One region of the Psychrobacillus sp. NPDC096389 genome, then DNA from elsewhere that is predicted to be linked to it. Evidence: predicted binding sites of a transcription regulator. Region 1 holds the regulator's gene; each other region holds the start of a gene.
The links. The regulator CtsR, encoded in region 1, represses protease genes until heat stress. The targets are predictions, from matches to a motif close to ATGGTCAATAAAGGTCAAACA.

Region 1 (8,004 bases):
TTCTAGTTTCGCCTCTAATTCTTTTAAATTAGGAGGAGTTGTATAAGAACGTAGTCTTACTTTTGAACCTGCCTCATCGATTAAATCGATTGCTTTATCCGGTAAAAAGCGATCAGAAATATAACGATCGGACATTTTAACCGCCGCTTCTACAGCTTCATCCGTAATTTTCACACGATGATGCGCCTCATAACGATCACGTAAGCCGTATATAATTTGAATCGCTTCAGCAACGGATGGTTCATCCACTTGAATTGGTTGAAAACGACGCTCCAATGCTGCGTCTTTTTCAATGTATTTGCGATACTCATCTAATGTTGTCGCGCCAATACATTGAATTTCTCCACGTGCAAGTGCTGGTTTTAAAATGTTCGATGCATCAATTGCACCTTCGGCCCCACCTGCTCCGATTAATGTATGAAGTTCATCGATGAATAAAATCACATTTCCCGCTTGGCGAATTTCATCCATTACTTTTTTCAATCTATCTTCAAACTCACCGCGATACTTGGTTCCAGCAACCACTGTCCCCATATCAAGCGTCATTACTCGTTTATCTCGCAATATTTCTGGCACTTCATTTTGTATAATTTGTTGTGCAAGACCTTCTGCAATGGCTGTTTTACCAACACCAGGTTCCCCTATTAAAACAGGGTTATTTTTTGTACGACGCGCTAAGATTTCAATGACACGTGTAATTTCTTTACTACGTCCCACTACAGGATCTAATGTACCTTCTCTAGCAATTTGAGTTAAATCACGTGCCAATCCATCGAGCGTAGGAGTACTAGCAGGAGCAGCGCTATTATTAGCATTACCATGTGATTGGTCATTACTTCCTAGTAATTGAAGTACTTGTTGGCGTGCCTTATTTAGACTAACACCAGCATTATTTAGAACTCTTGCTGCAACTCCTTCTCCCTCACGGATCAATGCTAGCAATAAATGCTCTGTTCCTATATAGGAGTGCCCTAGTTTACGAGACTCGTCTACAGAAAGCTCGATCACTTTTTTCGCACGTGGTGTATAATTGACGATTGGCCCAACATCTTCTGCACCAGTTCCTACCAACTCTTCAATTCCCACTTCAATAACTTTTGTATCTACTTCAATTGCTTCTAGAGCTTTTGCAGCTATACCACTACCTTCTCGGATTAAGCCAAGCAATATATGTTCAGTGCCTATAGATTCGTGCTTTAAGCGAATTGCTTCTTCTTGCGCTAATTGTAAAACTTTTTGTGATCTTTGTGTGAATCGATTAAACATCATACGAGTTCTCTCCTTTTGTTTTTATATTTTCTCCCTTTTGCAACCTTTCCCTTAGTAACTTCGCACGAAACAAGTCGCGCTCCGAAGTATTTAAAGTAGTGCCAGCATATTGCTGTAAAAATCCTGGTTGCATAAAGACCATACATTCATTCAAAATAGTCATACTTATATCTTCTATGAGTCCCATATCTATCCCTAAACGAACATCGGATAGACATTTTGCTGCCTCTTCCGTCGTCATGATACGTGCATATGACAATGTCCCTAAAGAACGATATAACCGATCCTCTAGTGTATTGGCCGAATGCTTTAAGAGTGCATCCCTTGCTTCTCTTTCTTTTTGAATAATTTGTTCGGTTATGCTTTGAAGATCGGCAATTATGTCTTCCTCTGATTTACCAAGCGTTGTTTGATTGGATACTTGGTATACATTCCCGAGCGCTTCACTACCTTCCCCGTAAATCCCTCTTACAACCATTCCTAACCTAGAAATAATAGTGATGATTCGAGTCATTTGTTTCGTTATCGTTAAAGCTGGCAAATGCATCATGACAGAAGCACGTAGCCCAGTCCCCGTATTAGTAGGACAGCTTGTTAAATAACCGAATTGTTCATCAAACGCGTAAGATAATTCTTTTTCTAACACGCGATCAATCGCATCTGCCTGACTATAAGCTTCTTGAATTTGAAGACCTGGAAATAAGCACTGAACACGGATATGGTCTTCTTCATTGACCATTACACTAACAGCTTCATCATCAGATATTAGAGCAGAACCAGTCTCCGGAGAATTTGCTAGTTTAGGACTGATTAAATGCTTTTCTACAAGCACTTGGCGACTCAATTCGGACAGATCCTTTATTTGAATAGAAGAAAAGTTCATCTGTAAATCTTCATCGGCGTCTAATAATGTAGCCGAAACGGATTGGTCAATTTTATGCGCTTCGTCCTCTGTAAATGCAAGCGGGAATCGGTATCCATTTAAGTTTCTAGCTAGTCGAATTCTTGTACTCATGACAATATCGGAATGTTCCCCATCTCCTGCCATCCAACTGGAAATTGAATTATCTAAAAACCGTTCAATCGACATGCGTTTCTTCACCTCCAGCGACAAGCTTATCCTCTAGCTCTCTTGCCTCATCTCTTAGCAATGCTGCTTCTTCAAATTTTTCTGTTTCAATTGCTTCTTTCATCTGCAATCGTATTGCTTCAATACGTTTTTTCAAAGCTAATTTTTCACCAAATGCACCAGGTGCTTTCCCTACATGTTCCACGTTTCCGTTATGTAGACGTTTAAACACAGTAGGCAGCTGATGACGAAAACTATTGTAACAAGCGGCACAGCCAAATTTACCTTCATCTAGAAATCGTTGAATAGACCAACCACACGATTCGCATTCTAACGGAGGTTTCTTTTGTACTTGTTGCATTGGTTTCTGTTCTGTTTGATTGAACCAATTCGATAATAGGTGGTGAAGAGATAATGGATCTTGTTTATATTCTACATAAAACGGGTGAAGACTATTTGCACAGACCTCACAATAATGTCTTTCAAAGTGCTCTCCATTATGCACTTGCGTAACCGTTACTTTTGCTGGTCTTTGCTTACAATTTTCACAAATCACTTTTCAACACCCCGTTCGTTTTCACTTTTTTTCGTATTTTAATGTCAGTAACATTGCGCATAGGATACGTGCTCGCAAGTCGTCTCTTGCCGGTAGTGGAATAGCAAGTGTTGTACGATTAAGGGCAGCTAAAATGAGTTTTGCTTCTCGATTAGAAATAACTTCTTCATCAATTAATCGAAACACGATATCTTCTGTTACCGATTCAGATGCGCCATTTTCTAGACTTTGTATTATATGCTCAATCAAATCAGCTTTCGTATGCGCCCGCACACGGAGGATTCGAATATATCCACCGCCACCGCGTTTACTTTCCACTAAGTATCCACGATCTTGGGTAAATCGAGTATTGATCACATAATTTATCTGTGATGGGACACACTGAAATTTTTCAGCAATTTCACTTCTTTTTATTTCAATTTGTCCCCTACTCTCTTCTTCGATAATTGACTTCAAATAACCTTCAATAATGTCAGATATATTTTTCACCTTCTCACCTCTTCTCGCAAACTGACTTTGACTAACTTTGACTATATTATAACGAGAAAATTATGGATGTGCAATTGATACGATTCTCCCTACAGTGTTCCCGAAATTTCAAATAAAAAAACATGAATAGGCTTTATATGTATGTTATTTTTGAGCTTCGGAAGAAGTTGTATAGTATAGAGATAAAGCGTCGTAGCGACCGCTGTGATTTTCGCTGCAGGACGGACGCTTTCCGGGGGGGGGAGTGATGAGCCTTCATCGCCGCGCCTACGCGCGTACGTTGTGAAGTCTCATCTTACTCACTTGATCCCTTCGGAGTCGCCGACCTGCAGAGAAAATCAACGGAAAATACTAACTAATCGTAGTGGAAAATTCACAATAAATGATGTCACGCGACAACCACTATCTAGCAGATGTGCCTAGGCAAGCTTAGCAGGCTTTACTACATATTATTCCTAGAAAATTGTCGAAAACATCGACGTCTCACTCCAAGTTAACTTACTGTTTCAAGAATTAGTTGCTCTCATCAGCGATTTAGTTGCTCTCGTCCTAAGTTTAGTTGCTTTCGGAGTAGATTTAGTTGCTTTCAATGACTAGTTGGTTGCTCTAAACCATTTACTGGATACACTCCATGAAAAGATAATTGTTTTAATCGAGACGATACTAAATAAGTAGGTAACTTGTATTGATCTTCGCTGCAGACGTCGACTCCAGCCGGATGCGTGAGCAAATGAGCCATTCCAACGTACGCGCAAGCGGCGGGAATGGCTCATCGCTCACCCGGCGGAAAGCGTACGGCTGCAGCGAAAATCACAGTGGTCACTAAGACACATTATCTATAAACCGCGCCAAATCATCTACTTTATTATTCCCTAAAAGATAAAAAAACTACTAATCACATGAATTAGTAGTTTTTTATCGCATTATTTACTTTTCTTTTTGTAATTACTTCTTTGCGTTTTCGTAATTTGTTTCCATTTATCACGTTCTACTTTTCGAGCGGCGACATCATTTTTTCGTTCGATATGTGCAAGTTCTCTCATTAGTTTTACATAGCTTTTATATCGATCTTCTTTAAGCGCACCAGTATATATAGCTTCTTGTATCGCACATCCTGGTTCTTTCACATGTTTACAGTCTCGGAAGCGGCACCCTTCGGCAAGTTCTTCAATATCTTTAAAGCTTGCACTTACTCCCTCACTTGTATCCCAAAGTTGAAATTCTCGCATCCCTGGAGTATCGATTAGTAACCCGCCATCCGGTAGTAATGTAAGCTCTCTATGTGTCGTTGTATGTCGACCTTTGCTGTCGTCTTCTCGAATATCGTTAACAGCCATTACTTCTTCACCAGACAGTGCATTGATCAAGGAAGACTTCCCTACCCCTGAAGATCCTAAAAGTGCACCTGTTTTACCTGTAGACAAAAGATTCGCTAAATTATCGATCCCTTCTCCTGTTACACTGCTGACCGCAAATACATCTACGCCAAAAGCAACCGATTCTACTTCACTTACATAATACGCTAAGTCATCACATGCATCTTTCTTAGTTAGAACCACTACTGGCGTTGCCCCAGAATCCCATGCTGCTAATAAATATCTCTCTAATCTACGCACATTAAAATCGTCATTGAGAGACATCACAAGAAAGACATAATCGACATTTACAGCGACTAACTGAATTTCAATTGTTAAGCCAGCCACTTTTCGCGAGAACTGAGAACTACGAGGGAGCACTTCATGGATAATTCCTTTTTCTTCTCCCGGCATTTGTTCTAATACAACCCAATCTCCAACCGCTGGAAATGCTTCACGACCATGCTCAAATTTAAACTTTCCAGAAAGAGAACATAGCCATTCTCCTTCATTTGTTATAACGCGATATAAATGTTTATGCTCTAAAAGAACGCGACCTACGATTCCACTACCTTGCTTTTTTTCTTCCCATTTATCATTCCAACCATATTGTTCGATTAAATTCAATTTACTTCCTCCTAATTTTAGACAATAAAAAACCATGATTGCACAAATCAGCAAACATGGTTTCCCCGGTCATTAGAAAAGAAGTATATACAAAGAACAGCATAAAAAACTATGCATTCTTAGATATATTGAGAGTGGGACATCATGAACTTACTGATTTGTGTATTTAAAATTAAGTTTGCCATAATGCCTCACTCCTTTTTCTTTAAGTTGTTTTCAGAATACAATAAATTCCGAGACTTGTCAATTATATAAATGGCAAGCAACAAAATGTCCTGTTTCTTGTTCTTTCCAAACTGGTTTTTTCTCTGCACAAATAGACATCGCATGCGCGCATCGTGTTCTAAAAACACAACCAGATGGAGGATTAATTGGACTTGGCAGCTCTCCGTGCAACAAAATACGTTCACGAGATTCCTCGATATCTGGGTCTGGGATAGGAATAGCCGATAATAATGCTTGTGTATACGGATGCAATGGGTCATCATACAATTGGTTACTTGTTGTTAGTTCCACCATATGCCCTAAATACATGACCCCAATCCGATCGGAAATATATTTTACCATGGATAAATCATGCGCAATAAATAAATACGTTAACCCTTTTTCTTTTTGCAATCGTTGCAGTAACTTCACAACTTGTGCTTGAACGGAAACGTCTAAAGCAGAGATTGGTTCATCTGCAATGATGAATTCAGGATCTAATGCCAATGCACGTGCAATCCCTATACGTTGTCTTTGTCCACCAGAAAATTCATGCGGATAGCGGTTAGCGTGATCTCTATTCAGACCCACATCTTCTAGCAACTCATATACTCTACTTTTTAATGCTTCTTTCGTTTTATATAAATTATGTACTTCCATGGGTTCCGCAATAATCTCTAGTACGGTTGATCTTGGGTTTAGTGAAGCATACGGATCTTGAAAGATCATTTGCATCTTTTTGAGGTATTGTTTTCGTTCTTTATCGTTCATTTCATGGACATTTTTATTTTCAAACAGAACATTACCTTCTGTTTTATTGTACAATCCTAAAATCGTTCGACCTGCTGTAGACTTTCCACAACCTGACTCTCCGACAAGGCCAAACGTTTCCCCTTTTACAATGTCAAAACTAATGCCATCTACCGCTTTTAACGTCTCACCGCGCCCGAGTTCAAAATGTCTTTTTAAATCTTGTACGGATAAAAGAACTTTTTCTGCCATGTAAATCCCCCCTAAACGGCAAATCTTCTCACTGCACAAATTTCCTTTTCTAGCTTTGATCCTTCTAAGGTCAAAATTTCCACTGTTTTTCCTGTAGACGGTGAATGCAATAATTGACCGTTTCCATAATAAAATCCGACATGACGAACCGGTCCAGTACCCTCATCGTTCGCAAAAAACAACAAGTCCCCTTTTTTCCAAGCCGATGGATCACTTAGCGAAATTTCTTCTCCACTACCCGCTTGATCTCCTGCATCACGAGGGATTAAATATCCGCACGCTTTCAGCATATTGTACGTAAATCCGGAGCAATCATAGCCATACGGAGACATCCCACCCCATAAATAAAGCAAATCTAAGTACTGCTCACCGAGGGTTACTGCATCTTCCGCAGTACGTTTTGGATATTGTTCCATAGACGTTGCAAATTCAGCATGCTCTTTCAAAAGTCTCGCTTCCCCCTGAGGTGTTTGAACAGTAAATGCAGATTTATCCTCTGCAATAATAGGTAGGATAGTGTTAAATGGAATGACTAGTAAAGGATTTCCTTCTTTATCCCATAATTGGACTTTCACCGAGCTGACACGTGCAAAGCCGATGGAATCAACATATGTCGATTTTTGTAACTGCTTAACTGGAACCCATCCCGGATATCCTCGAGTATCTTTTTTAGAAGGTTGCCACATAGCAATGATTTTCGCCCATTCCCCTTCTATCTTTTCTACAAGCACAGGCTCCCCGTAAAGGAGTTGTGTTTGTATACGGTTTTCATCACAAAGTGCGAGTCGCTCTTTATATGTCAATGCCTCCAGCCACTCTGCCAATAAAACCGGGTTCGTTGTCCCAGGGCTATCCAATTCCCTTGCGGACGCTGGATCCGTCCAAACTGTGGCTACTTTTACAGAACAAACCCACTCTTGCGCTTCTGTTTCCATCCAAATCCCCCCTAAATGATTTCTAAATTTGAAATAGCAAGACCATATCCTTTTGAGAACGTCATCTTACTTCTTTCATAGATAACTCCACCAGAAACGAGATCTTTCGCAAGCATCAGTGGTGCATCAAAATCGAAGTACTGAATATTTGGCTGACTAGCAGCGAAATGGGCAGCGGCTGTAATTCCTATTTTCGTTTCAATCATACTTCCTACCATACATGCAACTCCATTAGCTTCTGCCAGTGCATTAATCTTAATCGCATGATAGATACCCCCAGATTTCATCAACTTAATATTGATCAAATCTGCTGCCCTCATTTCCAAAACCCTTCTTGCATCATAAACCGAAAATACACTTTCATCTGCCATGATTGGCGTATCTGTATGGTCCGTAACATACTTCAGTCCTTCTAAGTCGTGCGCCGGAACAGGCTGCTCGACAAATTCGATTTCAAGTCCCGCTTCCTCCATTGTACGAATCGCTCGCACAGCTTCT
Region 2 (8,004 bases), on a different contig from region 1:
ATGATAATGAAGATAGACATCATCGAGCACTTCAGCAAGCATATTTTTTATAGAGTATTCCTCGACAGCTTCCACCACTTCTTTTACAACTTTCAATTCGATTGGGGTATGTACAGTTTGCCAGGAAGTATTCATAGGGTGATGTACAAATGCTCCATTGAAATTGACAATTGGAGTAGTTAAACCGAGCTCTTTATAATACATTTCACTCGATCGATATGGTCTTCCAGTTGCTATCATGACTTCATGCCCTTCTTCTTTCGCTTGAAGAAGTGTATTTTTCGTCTTGTTTGAAATTACCTTTTCGTCTGTCAATAAAGTTCCATCTAAATCTAGTACGATTAAATGACGTTGCAATTGAAAAACTCCCTTCTATTCTTATATAAAGTGTATCGTGTTCACAGAAGAAGGTCAAAATGTATAGATTAAGCTTTTTGTAAATTTTAAAATGCTTTGTTAGAATAATAATATAATCAAAAAGGTGGGGAAAGTAAATGATTGTCCAACAAGAAACATGGAGAAACATTCCATTATTACATATTTATCATGAGGAAATACAAAATAATGCACCAATCGTTCTTTTTCTACACGGTTTTGAAAGTGCAAAAGAACATAATCTCCATTATGCTTATCAACTAGTACACGAAGGATGTCGTGTCATTTTACCGGATGCCCATTTACACGGGGAACGAGATGAACAATTAGACCAAGTCGAGATCAGTTTACGTTTTTGGGAAACGGTATTAACTTCAATAGAAGAAGTAGGCATTTTAAAAGAAGAACTAGTAAACCGCGGCTATCTAACAAATCAAAAAATCGGCATTGCAGGTACTTCCATGGGGGGTATCACCACCCTTGGTTGCTTAACCGCTTATTCTTGGATAGATGCTGCAGTTATTTTAATGGGAACTCCCGGGTTTGTGGAGCTGGCAAAAGCACAAATGCAACAAATCGAACAAAAAGGCTTTCAAATACCATTAGATGCGGAAGAAAGAAGAAATATGCTCAACACTTTAGCTAAGTTCGACGCTACAAACCAAATGGAAAAACTAAAAGACAAGCCGCTGTTTTTCTGGCACGGCGAAAAGGATCAGGTTGTACCTTTTGCACCTACCGCCGGGTTTATCCAAACAATTGAAGAAGAATATGAAAATCAATCCATCGAATTCATCAAAGAAAAATCAGCAGGACATGCCGTATCGCGCAAAGGAATGTTAGCCGCAACGAAATGGCTTGCAAACAGTTTGGCATAAGTAAGCTTGTTTGTTATGATTGTTATGATGAATGAAAGCGATAAAGGAGGATTTTAAATGGATCAAGATATGAAAGACAGCATGATGGCTGCACTCGAAAATGTTATTGACCCTGAGTTAGGCATTGATATTGTTAATTTAGGTTTAGTATATGATGTAGATTTAACAGAGGAAGGTACGGCAAACGTAACAATGACGCTAACTTCCATCGGTTGCCCAATGGGACCAATGATTGTAGATCAAGTGAAAACTGCACTTGGCGAATTACCAGAAGTAACAGAAACAGAAGTAAACATCGTCTTCAATCCACCATGGTCAAAAGAAAATATGTCAAGATACGCAAAAATCGCTCTTGGTATTAGATAAGTAGAAAAAGCGCAAGGCAATCCTCTTATAGATTACCTTGCGCTTTTTTTATGTTGTTATAATTACTTTGACTTTGGAAGTAAATGGCGAAGAGCAACCAATTGTGATGGAAGCAACCTATTGTACAAGTAAGTTAGTTTGAAAAGAACATATTTGGGGAAAACAAGCGTCAATGGGCAATTAAATGGCGGTGGGAGCAATCCTTCCCTAAAAAAAAGCAAACTTCATATGCAAAACTATGAAGAATGCATTTATTAATCGATGCGACAAATATGCAATGGACAATTGTCACATTCTATTTCCCTACGTAAGAATTGCAAATCATGGACTGTAATAATTCCTTTATCAAAAGAAATGATTCCGTTTTTTTTCAAATCATTCAGCATTCGATTGACTACTTCCCGACTCGTCGCACAAAAGTTCGCCAATTCTTGATTGGTCAAAGAATAATCGATTATTATACTACCATCTGCTTGCTTAATGCCGTACGTATTCGTCAAACGTATTAATGTTGAATAGAGTGCCCCTTTTTTTCCATGTAATAATAAATCACGGAAGCGGGTTTCATTTTTCAAATTATGTGTTTGAATAATTTTCATCCATTCCATCATTAACTGTGGAGAAGAGGACAGGTGTTTTTCCAGTTGATTTTGAGGTAATGCGATGACATGAACTACATCATTTGTATGTGCTGAAACGGAATGATAATTCACTTCGCAAAAGACAGAAGTTTCGCCAATAAACGTATTAGGGCCAGCAATTCGAATCGTTAAAACTTGCCCACTTTCTGTATCTTTACTAATACGAACCGAACCTGACTGGATAAGGTAGACATCCTCTGAACGTTCACCCTCCTCAAAAACTGGCTTATTTTTTCCAACCTTCAGAATGGAACCGTATTGTTCAAATAATGTATAAATCCCAAATAAAGAAGAAGTATCCTCGCTCAAAAATATCACAACCTTTCCTTCTATATCGACATAATACCATATTTGTACATATATCCACCCTAGAAAATCAGTTTTCTTTACAAATTCTACGTAATAATATTATAATTACGTTAGTCAAAGAAGGTCAAACAATTTCAAAAAGGAGATGTTTGGTTATGCAAATGAAACAACAAGATGAAAAAACACCTTTAGAAACGTACGGACGTAACCTAGTTACCGCAGTTAAAGAAGGAAAAATGGATCCGGTTATTGGGCGAGACCAAGAAATCAGAGACGTTATACGAATTTTATCTAGAAAAACAAAAAATAATCCAGTGTTGATCGGTGAACCAGGTGTAGGTAAAACAGCAATAGTAGAAGGATTAGCACAGCGAATTGTTCGAAAAGACGTACCAGAAGGTTTAAAAGAAAAAGAAATTTATGAGCTTGATATGAGTTCCCTTATAGCAGGGGCAAAATACCGCGGGGAATTTGAAGAGCGTTTGCAAGCTGTCTTGAAGCAAGTAAAAGATAGCGAAGGACAAATTATTTTATTTATCGACGAAATTCATACGATTGTAGGGGCGGGTAAAACGGATGGTGCAATGGATGCAGGCAATATGTTAAAGCCGATGCTTGCTCGTGGAGAACTGCATTGTATCGGAGCAACGACATTAGATGAATACCGTATGTATATTGAAAAAGACCCAGCGCTCGAAAGACGATTCCAACAAGTTTTAGTTCGCGAACCTTCTGTAGAAGATACAGTTTCTATTTTACGCGGATTAAAAGAACGTTTTGAATTGCATCATGGAGTGCGCATCCATGACCGTGCAATTGTAGCAGCGGCAGAACTATCGAATCGATATATTACGGAACGCTTTTTGCCAGATAAAGCTATTGACCTTGTAGACGAAGCGTGCGCAATGATTCGAACAGAAATTGATTCGATGCCACAAGAATTAGATGAAGTAACGAGAAAAATGATGCAATTGCAAATTGAAGAACAAGCACTTATGAAGGAAAAGGACGCTGCAAGTCAAAAACGCCTAGAAATATTACGTGAAGACTTAAAAGAACTAGAACAGTCTTCTAGCGAAATGCGAACTAAATGGACAGAAGAAAAAGAAACCATTCAAGTAATTCAACAAAAACGCGAAGAATTAGACCGTTATCGTAGAGAGCTGGAAGAAGCGGAGAATAAATACGATTTAAATAAAGCCGCAGAACTGCGCCACGGTAAAATTCCAACATTAGAAAAAGAATTGCATGCTTATGAGGAACAAGTGAATGAAGACTCAAGCAATAGATTATTACGAGAAGAAGTAACAGCAGAAGAAATTGCTTCAATTGTTTCCAGATGGACAGGAATTCCAGTGACGAAGCTTGTAGAAGGGGAACGTGAAAAGCTGCTCCGTTTAAATGTAACGCTTGGAGAAAGAGTGGTTGGTCAGGATAAAGCGGTGCAATTAGTTACTGAAGCTGTTTGGCGTGCAAGAGCCGGCATCAAAGATCCGCATAAACCAATTGGTTCCTTCTTATTTTTAGGTCCAACTGGTGTTGGAAAAACGGAACTTGCGAAATCGCTAGCGGCCAATTTATTTGACTCAGAAGAACATTTTATCCGCATTGATATGTCGGAGTATATGGAAAAACATAGTGTTTCTCGACTAGTTGGTGCTCCTCCTGGCTATATTGGCTACGAAGAAGGCGGTCAATTAACCGAAGCAGTGCGTAGAAATCCATACTCGGTTGTTCTACTGGACGAGATGGAGAAAGCACATCCAGATGTTGCGAATATTTTATTGCAATTGATGGATGATGGCCGAATTACGGATAGTCAAGGGCGAATCGTAAACTTTACTAATACGATTGTTATTTTAACTTCCAATATTGGCTCACAATATTTAGCTAATACAACAGGAATCGTAGGTGAAGAGGAAGAGGCATTGGTAATGGCTTCCTTAAGAGAGCATTTCAAACCCGAGTTACTAAATCGGATGGATGATATTATAATGTTCCATTCCCTGACTACACATCATTTTGAAAAAATTGCAGAGAAATATGTAAAACAGTTAGAAAATCGTTTGCTTGAGCAAGAAATTAAGCTACAAGTGGAAGATTCGGTTATTAAGTGGATTGTAGAAGAAGGTACAGACGCTGCATTTGGTGCAAGACCATTGAAACGATTTATCCAACGCCATCTAGAAACAGCGGTGGCCAAGCTGTTGATCGGCGGAACCGTACTTCCAGGTGGAACCGTAGTTGCTACGATAGAAGATGGGGAATTACTTATTAAGTAGGAAAATCGCAAAATAGGATATGTAAATCACAAGATACTCATCACGAATTGCAAGATAGGTGTCGAGAGTCGCAAGATACCTCCTAGCACGCGGTAATTTTTAAAAATAAAACAGCTCCCAATACCGGGAGCTGTTTTTTAGTGTTGTTCTTTTGGAAGTGGATCGTTAGGAATGATTGCAGCAATGATAAAAATCATAATAGCAACAGGTACAGACATAATTAGCCCGTTTTCAAATACAAAAGGAACTGCTTGTACAGAACTTACTACATAATTTAACATGGAAACTAAAATAACCGACCATACTAATGTCATAATGTATTTCATATAATTTCACCTCAGGAACTAATTTTTACTAATTGTATCATACCATAACAAAAGGCTTTGCAAAAGAATATTTAAAGAAGGAAACTCTGTTGTTGAAAATTGTACATAAATTCGTTATTATTATTACCAGGTACTAATAATAGATTATAAGAAAAGGGGAACTTTCATGAATGCAGGAATTATTGGGTTAGGAACATACTCACCTGAAAAAGTATTGACAAATGAAGACCTTGAAAAAATGGTAGATACATCAGACGAATGGATACGTACGAGAACTGGCATAGAAGAAAGAAGAATAGCAGGGGATGACCAAGATACATCTGATTTAGCGTTTGAAGCTGCTAAAGAAGCGATTAAAGATGCAGGAATTTCACCTGAACAAATAGGACTTATCCTTGTAGCAACGGTAACACCGGATACACCGTTTCCAAGTGTTTCCTCCATGTTACAAGATCGTTTAGGTGCAACCAATGCTGCGGCAATGGATGTTTCAGCGGCTTGTGCTGGATTTATGTACGGATTAGTTACTGCAAAGCAATTTGTGGAATCGGATACTTATTCACATGTACTTGTCGTAGGTGTAGAAAAGCTTTCGAAAATCACAGATTGGGAAGACCGTAATACTGCAGTATTATTCGGTGATGGAGCAGGAGCTGCGGTAGTAAGTAAAGTTTCAGAAGGTCGTGGAATTTTATCATTTGAACTAGGTGCAGATGGAAGTGGCGGCAAACATTTATACCAAGATGGTGCTCATTTAGCGATGAACGGTCGAGAAGTATTCAAATTTGCTGTGAGACAAATGGGTGAATCTGCTGTCAACGTAATTGAAAAAGCAGGACTTTCCAAAGAAGATATAGATATGTTAATCCCGCATCAAGCGAATATTCGTATTATGGACGCTTCTAGAGAAAGATTAGGATTACCAACAGAAAAAATGTCTAAAACCATTCATAAGTATGGGAACACTTCATCGGCGTCCATTCCACTTTCTTTAAAAGAAGAAGTAGACAACGGCAAAGTAAAAGACGATGATATCCTTGTTATGGTTGGCTTTGGCGGTGGCTTAACTTGGGGTGCCATTACCTTAAAATGGGGAAGATAAACATTGAATTACGAAAGGATGAATATGCATGACGAAACGAAGAGTTGTAGTAACAGGAATAGGTGCTGTTACACCACTTGGCAATGATATAGAGACAACTTGGTCTAGTATTAAAGAAGGTAAGTCAGGCGTAGGTATGTTGACAAGACTTGATGCAAGTCAATTCGCAGCAAAAGTTGCAGCGGAAGTAAAAGACTTTGATATAGAGAAATATATTGAGAGAAAAGAAGCGCGTAAAATGGACCGCTTCACGCATTATGCACTTGCAGCTTCTATTATGGCTGTGGAAGATGCTAATTTGACAATTACGGAAGAGGTAGGTCTTCGAACAGGTGTATGGATCGGTTCTGGTATTGGTGGAATGGAAACATATGAAAATCAGTTCCGTACATTTTTAGAAAAAGGCGCACGTCGTGTTAGTCCATTTTTTGTACCAATGATGATTCCAGATATGGCTGCTGGTCAAGTATCTATTCATTTCGGAGCAAAAGCAATCAATTCATGTTCGGTGACTGCATGTGCATCTGGCACAAACTCCATTGGGGATGCATTTAAAGTAATTGAACGTGGAGATGCAGATGTGATGATTACAGGGGGAGCGGAATCACCGATCACCCACATGTCTGTAGCAGGATTCTGCTCTAGCACTGCACTATCATTGAATACAGATCCTCATACAGCATCTAGACCATTTGATGCAAATCGTGATGGATTTGTCATAGGTGAAGGCGCAGGAATTATTATTTTGGAAGAATATGAGCATGCTGTTGCTCGTGGAGCGAAAATTTACGCCGAAATTATTGGATATGGCTCTACTGGGGATGCTCATCATATTACAGCACCAGCTCCTGGTGGAGAAGGGGCTGCACGTGCGATGCAACAAGCATTAGAAGATGCAGATGTTCAACCTGAGCAAGTCGGTTATATTAATGCACACGGAACAAGTACGCCATATAATGACCAATTTGAAACAATGGCTGTGAAATCTGTTTTTGCAGAGCATGCATATAATCTAGCGATGAGTTCTACTAAATCAATGACAGGTCACTTATTAGGAGCGGCTGGTGGAGTAGAAGCAATCTTTACGGTGCTTGCATTAAAAGAGGGCATTTTGCCACCAACGATCAATTTAGAAACACCTGATCCAGAATGTGATTTAGATTATGTGCCAAATGTTGCGAGATCAGCAAACCTTGAATACGCAATGAGTAATTCACTCGGATTTGGCGGACATAACGCAAGTATTTTATTTAAAAAAATATAAAAACATATAGGAGAAAGGGCGCTAAGCATTGCTAGCGCCCTTTCTTTATTTATTTAATAAAATTTTTCTAATTTTCACTAATTACTGAGATAATGCGTCATATGGTAAAGCATCGGCCTTTTATGATTGGAAAATAATTATTATTTATATATGTACAATATTGACCAAAATAAATCTCAGTCACCGCCGTTTCATCTCAAGTAAACTTATTGTTTTAAGAATTTAGTTGCTTTCATTGAAGGATTTGTTGCCCTAAGCCATTTATTGGATTAATACAGTCGGAAAATTGTAGGAGGATTTATTTTAAGCAAGTCAATACTGAGCAAGTAAACAATTTTTGTTGATTTTCTCTGCAGGAAGGCATTGCCACACGACGTGGAGTTCTCAGCCTTTGTTCTTCTGTGAGAAAAATGAGCCTTCATAACGTACGCGTTAGCGGCTGTGAAAACTCTACGACATTA
Region 3 (8,004 bases), on a different contig from region 1:
CTCTTTTCTATTCTTTACTTTTGCTAATCCTTTGGAGTCAGAGAAATCAGCTAAACCACTTTCTAATGCAGAAGTTATTAGAGCAGTATTAGAGAGGGAATACAACGGACCAGACAAGGAGCTCATACGTTTAAAAAATGATTGGTTCAACCTCCAAAGTAACACAGATACAAAGAGCCAAGAAGAGTATGATCAACTGCTGCAATCAAAGGAATACAAAGATTATATAGATTATTATTATACTGCTTTCGGTGAATACTTTACGGAGGATGAGTTGAAACATGTGATTTCTTCCGTTTTGGTGTTCAAGTATAATCATTATTTAGAGGATACAGATTTAGAAATGCATTTAGAAAACGTGGACATTAAACAGGAGAAAGATTATCCGAATATTTATCGATCTATAATAGAGGTATCCTTAACAAACAGCCAAGGACAGAAAATTTATCATACAATACGAGAAGAATTTATCTTTTCTACAACAGAACCCGGAAAAATAGGAAGGTATAATATGATTAAAGATGGTGAAGACATAGGGCTTCGAGAGAAAATAGCTAGTTTTAAAGCATATGTCGGGGATGTAAGAACACCATCGATTGACGTTTCTTTCGACACACTTTGCTTCAATGGGCGCATGGCCGATCAACAAGGTAAAGTAGAATTTGAGTCGGGATGTACATCCAATACAAAACAAATTAAAGCCATCATGAACAAAATTAACCTTCTTCCCATTAAAGAAACAACTGAGCAAGAGACCAATGAAAGGGCTGAACTGCTCCCTCAGATTGAAAATTATCAGATATACCTAACAAACGATGTGGATCAAGAAACGACTTTGTATACTATTACATTATACGAAGATGGAATTTTGGTGTTCGCTCCCGATTCTAACCTTGGAATTGCTGGTGACATCACTACAGAACCGCATGTTTTCTTATATGAGGAGCTCAAGCTGATGCTTGATGAATTTGCGGACAATTAATAACAGAAAAAAGCCCTCGAAAGGGCTTTTTTCATTAATGGATTACCACTTGCGTCCTGCTCCACCGCCTCCGGAGCTACCTCCGCCAAATCCTCCGAAACCACCGCCCGAACTTCTTCCGCTTCCGCCTCCGAAGCCGCCAAAGCCACCTCCGAAACTTCCTGGTCCATACATTCTCGTTCTCGGGCGTCCTCCACCAGATCCTGGTCTCCCACCGCCGCCACCACGACCACCAGACATCATCGTGTAAATGAGATAAATAACAACGATGATGATAATGATCGTAGAAAACGAGAAGCCGCCATCTGATGCATTAGGATCTTTCGGTTCTACTAGTTCTCCGTCCCAGCCGTATTCTGTTGCAACTTCATTGTATAGCACTTGATATGTGGAAAGAACCGCGTCATCGACAGAACCCTGTTCTAAAAAAGGCAACGTATATTCATCAATTATTCGCCCAATTTTTCCATCAGGCAAAGCACCTTCAAGACCTTGACCTACTGTAATATATACGTCGCGTTGACCTTGCTTTGTAGGATCTGTTTCAATTACAAGCAACACACCATTATTCTTTTTTGGATCACCAATTCCCCACTCTCGTATGACATCCACGCTAAACTGATTAACATTCTGTCCATTTAAAGAGTTGATAATCATTACAACAATTTGTGCGCCTGTTGCGTCATCCAATTGTTTGCCTAATTGTTCTACTTGTTGCTTAGTCGACTCAGATAAAAAGCCTTCATAATCTTGCACATATGATTCTCCAGGTATCTGCTTTGGTATATCTGAAGCAGCCATAGCTACTATTGGGATGGAAACAAATATAAGTAGCGCAGCTATAAGCAAACGCGCAACTTTACTCATTACTCCCCATCTCCTTCAAAGTCCACTACTGGGGCATCCTGTGCAGCTGCGTCCGCTTTGAAATATTCTTTTTCATCAAAACCAAAAATAGAAGCAACAATACTTCCAGGCATACGTTTTACTTTTTTGTTGTAACCAGCAACTACTGCATTATAGTCTTGTCTTGCTACTGATAAACGATTTTCCGTCCCAGCAAGCTCATCCATTAATTGTTTGAAGTTCGCATCCGCTTTTAATTCTGGATAATTTTCTACAACTACTAATAATCTGCTTAAAGCGCCGGATAATTGATCATTTGCTGCTGCTTGTTCTTCCGGCGTATTCGCACCCGCTAAGTTGGAACGCGCATCCGCGATGTTACTAAGTACTTCTTTTTCATGCGATGCGAAACCTTTTACTGTATTCACTAAGTTTGGAATTAAATCTAAACGACGTTGCAACTGATTTTCCACTTGGGCATAAGCACTATTCACGTCTTCTTCGCCATTCACAAAACCGTTATAACTCGGTATTAATATTGCTGCAAAAATCGCTATAATCACAATGATTATTACTAACGGTCCTAAAACTTTTTTCATCCTATTCACCTCTAACTAAGTATATTGTTAATGTACCTTAAAATTGAAAATATAAAACATACTATGTATACGTGAAAAAGAATAATTGGTTTCAAAAACACCCTTTCCAATTAGAAAAGGGTGTTTTTCAATCTATTTTTTTCGATCAGGTGGGTGACTTATCGTTTCTTTATTCGTTACTTCCAGTACATCGAGCAAGAAAACGAAAATCGGAATTCCGACGATTAATCCCCATACACCAAAAAAGCTTTCCGAAAATATGAGCACGATAAAGGTATAAAAAACGGGTAAATCTGTTTTGGAAGACATCAGCTTTGGATTCAAAATATATGCTTCGATCGCATGAATAATCATTATTGCTAGCAGGACATAAAATACTTTCAGCAACCCTCCGATTGTAAAAGCAATTAAAGCTAGCGGAATAAGCGATATAATTACCCCAGCTACTGGAATAAGGCCTAAAAAGAATATCAAAATTGCCAACCCGAATATTTGTGGGAATCCTAAAATACTTAATGCAATAACAGTCAAAATAGTATTGACTATAGCAATTATAAATTGGGCTTCAATTACTTTACCAAAAGTGCGAGTAAACTTAGATGCAAAATATTCAACCTCAAAATAAAAAGGGGCAATCTTGCTATGTTTAAACTTGCTTGTAAACTCTTTTAACCTAGGTTTTTCTAACAAGAAAAACAGACTCAAAATTAAAGCGATAATAACTTGAACACTTATTTTACTAATACCCGTAAAATATTTTAGTAAGAAAGAAAAACCGTTTTCTAAATAAGCAGCAAGCTGATTTTTAGAAATAATCATTTCTATATAACCAATTAACACATTTTCCTGTGGCTCTGTATAAAAAGCAGTAATTTGCTTAGCAAGTTGACTGATTTGCACGGTGATGATAGGCAAGTATTTCACGATACCTAAGGTCAATAGCCCGACAATAAGTGCATACATAATGATAACAAGGGTTTTCCGGTTTAATCGTATGTATCTGACTACAAATTCTATAAGACGATCCATCAAAAATGTGAAAATAAAGGTCAATAAGATTAAGTTGATCATACTCCTCATGCAATAGAGTATGAAAACAATTAAAGCAAAAATTAAAACTCTTTTTACTCCTTTTCTTTGAAAAAATTCCGTTACAACGTCCATATACCGCAAAACTCCCTATTCACTTTTTCGAATTCAAATGCCAAGATAATGCCTTTTTCTTTTATTATCACTTTATATTATGGAGATAACAAGCGAAAAGTTCTGCTCGATTCATTTAGACATCAAAAAAACACGCCGAAACGTTACAATAGCGTTTTAGCGTGTTTTCCCCTATAATTCCAGTTTAATACTGAATTACTTTATAACGCCCTCGGAGGGAATCGAACCCCCATCCCAAGAACCGGAATCTTGTGTCATATCCATTAAACTACGAGGGCAAGCGACTAATCTATTATACAAATGATTTGTAAATAATTCAACCTAACTTTTCAATGCTTAATATTTGACCTTCCTTGACCATAATGTGTATGATAAAGTTACAACTGAGATATACTTTTCAGTAATCAACTTACAACACCACCTTTGAAGGAGGCAAACAGGATGAATTTAATTCCTACAGTAATCGAACAAACAAATCGTGGGGAACGCGCATATGATATTTACTCACGATTATTAAAAGACCGTATTATTATGCTTGGAAGTGGCATTGATGACAATGTTGCGAACTCAATCGTTGCCCAACTTCTATTTTTAGAAGCTGAAGACCCAGACAAAGATATTTCTATCTACATCAACAGCCCGGGTGGAAGCATCACAGCAGGTATGGCAATTTACGATACAATGCAGTTCATCAAACCAGATGTACAAACAATTTGTATCGGTATGGCAGCTTCTATGGGAGCATTCCTACTTACAGCTGGAACAAAAGGAAAACGTTATGCACTTCCGAACGCAGAAGTAATGATTCACCAACCACTTGGTGGAGCTCAAGGGCAAGCAACGGAAATCGAAATTGCTGCTAAACGCATTTTATTCTTACGCGATAAATTGAATACGATTATTTCGGAACGTACTGGTCAACCAATTGAAGTAATTGCTAGAGATACTGATCGCGATAACTTCATGACTGCTGAACGTGCAAAAGAATATGGTTTAATCGACCACATTATCGAACGCAGCGAAATGAAAAAATCATAATAAAAAAATCGTACCCAAGGATGCCTTATTTTCCTTGGGTATTTTTGTGTGGGAAATATTTTAGTCGAGACATTAAGCGTCGTGTATGCGGCAAAGTATCAGCTCTTTTACCTGGAGACTGACGTCAATTTATAAACGCGCAACATTGAACTGTATATGCGCAACGTTTCCCTTCAAACGCGCAACATTCTTGGCCATTTGCGCAACGTTTACAAAAACGAGTTGCTGTCATCCTCGTCTCATTCCAAGTAAAGAGCTGTTTTATGAATTAGTTGCTTTTACTGACCGATTGGTTGCCCTAAGCCATTTACTGGCATCTAAGTAATAAAAAGAGCCATCCCTAAGTCCAAGTTGACCAAATGGGATAGCCCTTTCTTTTTATTCTTCATTGGAAATGAATTTTGCTAATGTTTCTACTGCTTCTTCTTCGTCGGAACCTTCTGCACTTAGGTTGACAGTAATGCCTTTACTTATTGCTAAGCTCATGATGCCCATAATACTTTTAGCGTTTACTTTTTTCTCATCTTTTTCTAAGTATACATCCGCGATATAGCGGTTTGCCTCTTGCACGAACAATGCTGCTTGTCTTGCTTGTAATCCTGCGGGTAATTTCACTTCGACTTGTTTCTCTGTCATTAAAATACGCTCCATTTCACTAAATTGTTTCGCCTCTACGAAGTGCATCTGCGATTTCATCTATTTTTCGTAACCGATGATTAATACCAGATTTGCTAACATTTCCAGTAGAAACCATTTCACCTAACTCTTTTAACGTGACATCTTGATATTCTACACGTAAACGTGCGATTTCCCGTAGTTTCTCCGGTAATTGGTCTAGACCAATTGAACTTTCTATATATCGTATATTCTCAACTTGACGAATAGCTGCACTAATCGTCTTATTTAGATTAGCCGTTTCACAGTTAACTAAACGATTTACGCTATTTCGCATATCTCGGATAATCCGGACGTCTTCGAATTTTAATAATGCACTATGAGCACCGGCGATACTTAGAAAATCAGAAATCTTTTCTGCTTCCTTTAAATAGGCAACAAAGCCTTTTTTCCGCTCAATTGTTTTTGCATTTAACTCAAATCCATTCATCAATTCTACTAGTGCATCACTATGTGTTTTGTATAATGAATAAATTTCTAAATGATAAGAAGACGTTTCCGGATTATTTACAGAACCTCCTGCTAAAAAAGCACCTCTTAAATAAGCACGTTTACAGCAATTCTTTTTCACTAGTTCTTTTGAGATAGAATATTCAAATTGAAAATGATCTTTCAGTATTTGTAAATCTTCTAGCAACTCTTTTGACCCTTCACGGATACGACAAATATATATATTATTTTTTTTCAATCTCATTTTTTTACGAACGAGCAATTCTACTTGATACGGATAGAATGATTTGATCAATGTGTACAATCTTCTCGCGATTGCCGCATTTTCAGTTTGCACATCTAAACTAAGTGACTTATTGCTAAATGAAAGCGAGCCGTTCATTCGAATAAGTGCCGATAATTCGGCTTTGGCACAACATGGTTTGGACTCTTCTTGCGTCATTTCTTTTTTCGTTTCAGAAGCAAACGACATAATCCGTTTCCCCCTTCCTTGCTAATGATTACAATGATTCATTATGTATGTAATCATTATGCATATTCTTTAAGCCATTTCGCTACTTTCATCGCATCATGACGCACTGCGCCACCATGTACGATGGAAATATCTTTTTTCACGACTTCTAAGTTTAATGTTTCTAATTTTTCTATATCTATTTTGACAGGCGATGCTTTTTCCTGCTTGTATAAATACTGCACATTTTCAGGGATTTCTTCATTGCTAATGAGAATTGTATCTAAGAAATTTTCACCTACATGATCAATTAAGGCGTTCACATGATCAAATACAGTGTAATCATTTGTTTCCCCGGCTTGCGTCATTAAATTACAAATATATACTTTCTTCGCTTTTGAACGAATAATTGCCTCTTTTATACCTTCCACCAATAAATTCGGTAAAATACTAGTATATAGGCTTCCTGGTCCAATTGCGATAATATCGGCTTCGCGGATTGTATTAATCGTCTCTGGTAACGGTTTCACATTGGCTGGCGAAATAAATACCTTTTCTATCTTCTTTCCATATAGTGGGATTTTAGATTCACCACTTACAATTGTCTCATCTTCATATTGTGCATGTAGCGTGACTAATTGGTTGGCTGCTGGTAGAACCTTTCCATGCACTTTTAACACACGGCTCATCTCACTAATGGCATTAGCAAAATCACCTGTAATAGAAGTTAGCGCAGCTAGCATTAGATTTCCTAAAGAATGCCCTTTAAGTTCTTCTGATTTAGAAAAACGATACTGGAACATTTCTTCCACTAAAGGTTCTACATCCGAAAGTGCCGCTAACACATTTCGAACATCCCCGGGTGGTGGAATATCATAATCATCCCGTAATCGACCAGAACTTCCACCATCATCTGCTACAGTGACAATTGCTGTAATGTCGAGTGGGAATTTCTTTAAACCACGAAGCAATGTAGATAGTCCCGTACCACCACCAATAATAACTATTTTCTTACGGTGTTTTGTACGCTCCATTCCTTCATTCCTTTCTTATCGTTACATCCCTATGCGTGATAACCGTTTTATCTTCCGCTTTTAATAGTTTACCAAAGTATTCAGCTAAAGTAACGGAGCGATGTTGTCCGCCCGTACAGCCAAATGCAATGACTAGCTGCGTTTTACCTTCTCGTTTATATTGTGGAATCATAAACAAGAATAAATCCGTCAGCTTTTCGATTAATGTCTTTGTATCTGCCCATTTTAAAACATAACTAGATACCTCTTCATCTAGACCTGATTTTGGCTTTAGTTCTTCTATATAGAATGGATTGGGAAGAAAGCGTACATCGAATACTAAATCAGCATCAATAGGTATTCCGTGTTTAAAGCCAAAAGACATAACATTAACAGTAAATACTTTACTACCTTTTGGCGAAAATTCAGCTTGTATTTTTTCCCTTAACTGACGAGGCTTCATCGTAGAAGTATTATAAATAAATTGCGCTCTTCCTTTTAACTTAGAAAGTAACTCTCGCTCTTTCTTTATCCCGTCTAGTGGGAGGCCAGAATTAGCTAGTGGATGAGACCGTCTAGTCTCTTTGTATCTTCTCACTAATACTTCATCTTTGGCATCTAAAAATAATACTTTTGGAGTGATCGTTGTTGCTTCTTGCAGCTGATTGACCGATTCAACTAATGAATGGAACATTTCACCACCACGTAAATCCATTACTGCTGCGATATTGCGAGGTTGTTTATTGGAATCGATCATTAGCTTGATGAATGTACTTAAAAGCTCCG

Region 2: a site for CtsR is predicted at 2,680-2,700, ahead of ACIQ38_RS03875 (ATP-dependent Clp protease ATP-binding subunit). Genes of this name have one in related genera too.
Region 3: a site for CtsR is predicted at 3,932-3,952, ahead of clpP (ATP-dependent Clp endopeptidase proteolytic subunit ClpP). Genes of this name have one in related genera too.

The regions. Positions count from the first base shown of each region.
Region 1 covers NZ_JBIWFB010000007.1:155,489-163,492, reverse strand. Annotated here, with positions in the region: gene ACIQ38_RS16970 (ATP-dependent Clp protease ATP-binding subunit) at 1-1,269, opposite strand, end outside; gene mcsB (protein-arginine kinase McsB) at 1,259-2,359, opposite strand; gene ACIQ38_RS16960 (UvrB/UvrC motif-containing protein) at 2,349-2,894, opposite strand; gene ACIQ38_RS16955 (CtsR family transcriptional regulator) at 2,916-3,383, opposite strand; gene rsgA (ribosome small subunit-dependent GTPase A) at 4,307-5,365, opposite strand; gene ACIQ38_RS16945 (ABC transporter ATP-binding protein) at 5,609-6,571, opposite strand; gene ACIQ38_RS16940 (C40 family peptidase) at 6,583-7,506, opposite strand; gene ACIQ38_RS16935 (mandelate racemase/muconate lactonizing enzyme family protein) at 7,518-8,004, opposite strand, start outside.
Region 2 covers NZ_JBIWFB010000001.1:826,450-834,453, forward strand. Annotated here, with positions in the region: gene ACIQ38_RS03855 (Cof-type HAD-IIB family hydrolase) at 1-357, opposite strand, end outside; gene ACIQ38_RS03860 (prolyl oligopeptidase family serine peptidase) at 495-1,253, shown strand; gene ACIQ38_RS03865 (metal-sulfur cluster assembly factor) at 1,311-1,619, shown strand; gene ACIQ38_RS03870 (Crp/Fnr family transcriptional regulator) at 1,874-2,575, opposite strand; gene ACIQ38_RS03875 (ATP-dependent Clp protease ATP-binding subunit) at 2,725-4,851, shown strand; gene ACIQ38_RS03880 (YjzD family protein) at 4,989-5,177, opposite strand; gene ACIQ38_RS03885 (beta-ketoacyl-ACP synthase III) at 5,344-6,279, shown strand; gene fabF (beta-ketoacyl-ACP synthase II) at 6,308-7,543, shown strand.
Region 3 covers NZ_JBIWFB010000003.1:206,658-214,661, forward strand. Annotated here, with positions in the region: gene ACIQ38_RS10320 (hypothetical protein) at 1-982, shown strand, start outside; gene ACIQ38_RS10325 (TPM domain-containing protein) at 1,025-1,849, opposite strand; gene ACIQ38_RS10330 (LemA family protein) at 1,849-2,427, opposite strand; gene ACIQ38_RS10335 (AI-2E family transporter) at 2,560-3,591, opposite strand; tRNA gene ACIQ38_RS10340 (tRNA-Arg) at 3,798-3,869, opposite strand; gene clpP (ATP-dependent Clp endopeptidase proteolytic subunit ClpP) at 4,033-4,629, shown strand; gene ACIQ38_RS10350 (HPr family phosphocarrier protein) at 5,008-5,265, opposite strand; gene whiA (DNA-binding protein WhiA) at 5,285-6,226, opposite strand; gene ACIQ38_RS10360 (gluconeogenesis factor YvcK family protein) at 6,283-7,239, opposite strand; gene rapZ (RNase adapter RapZ) at 7,244-8,004, opposite strand, start outside.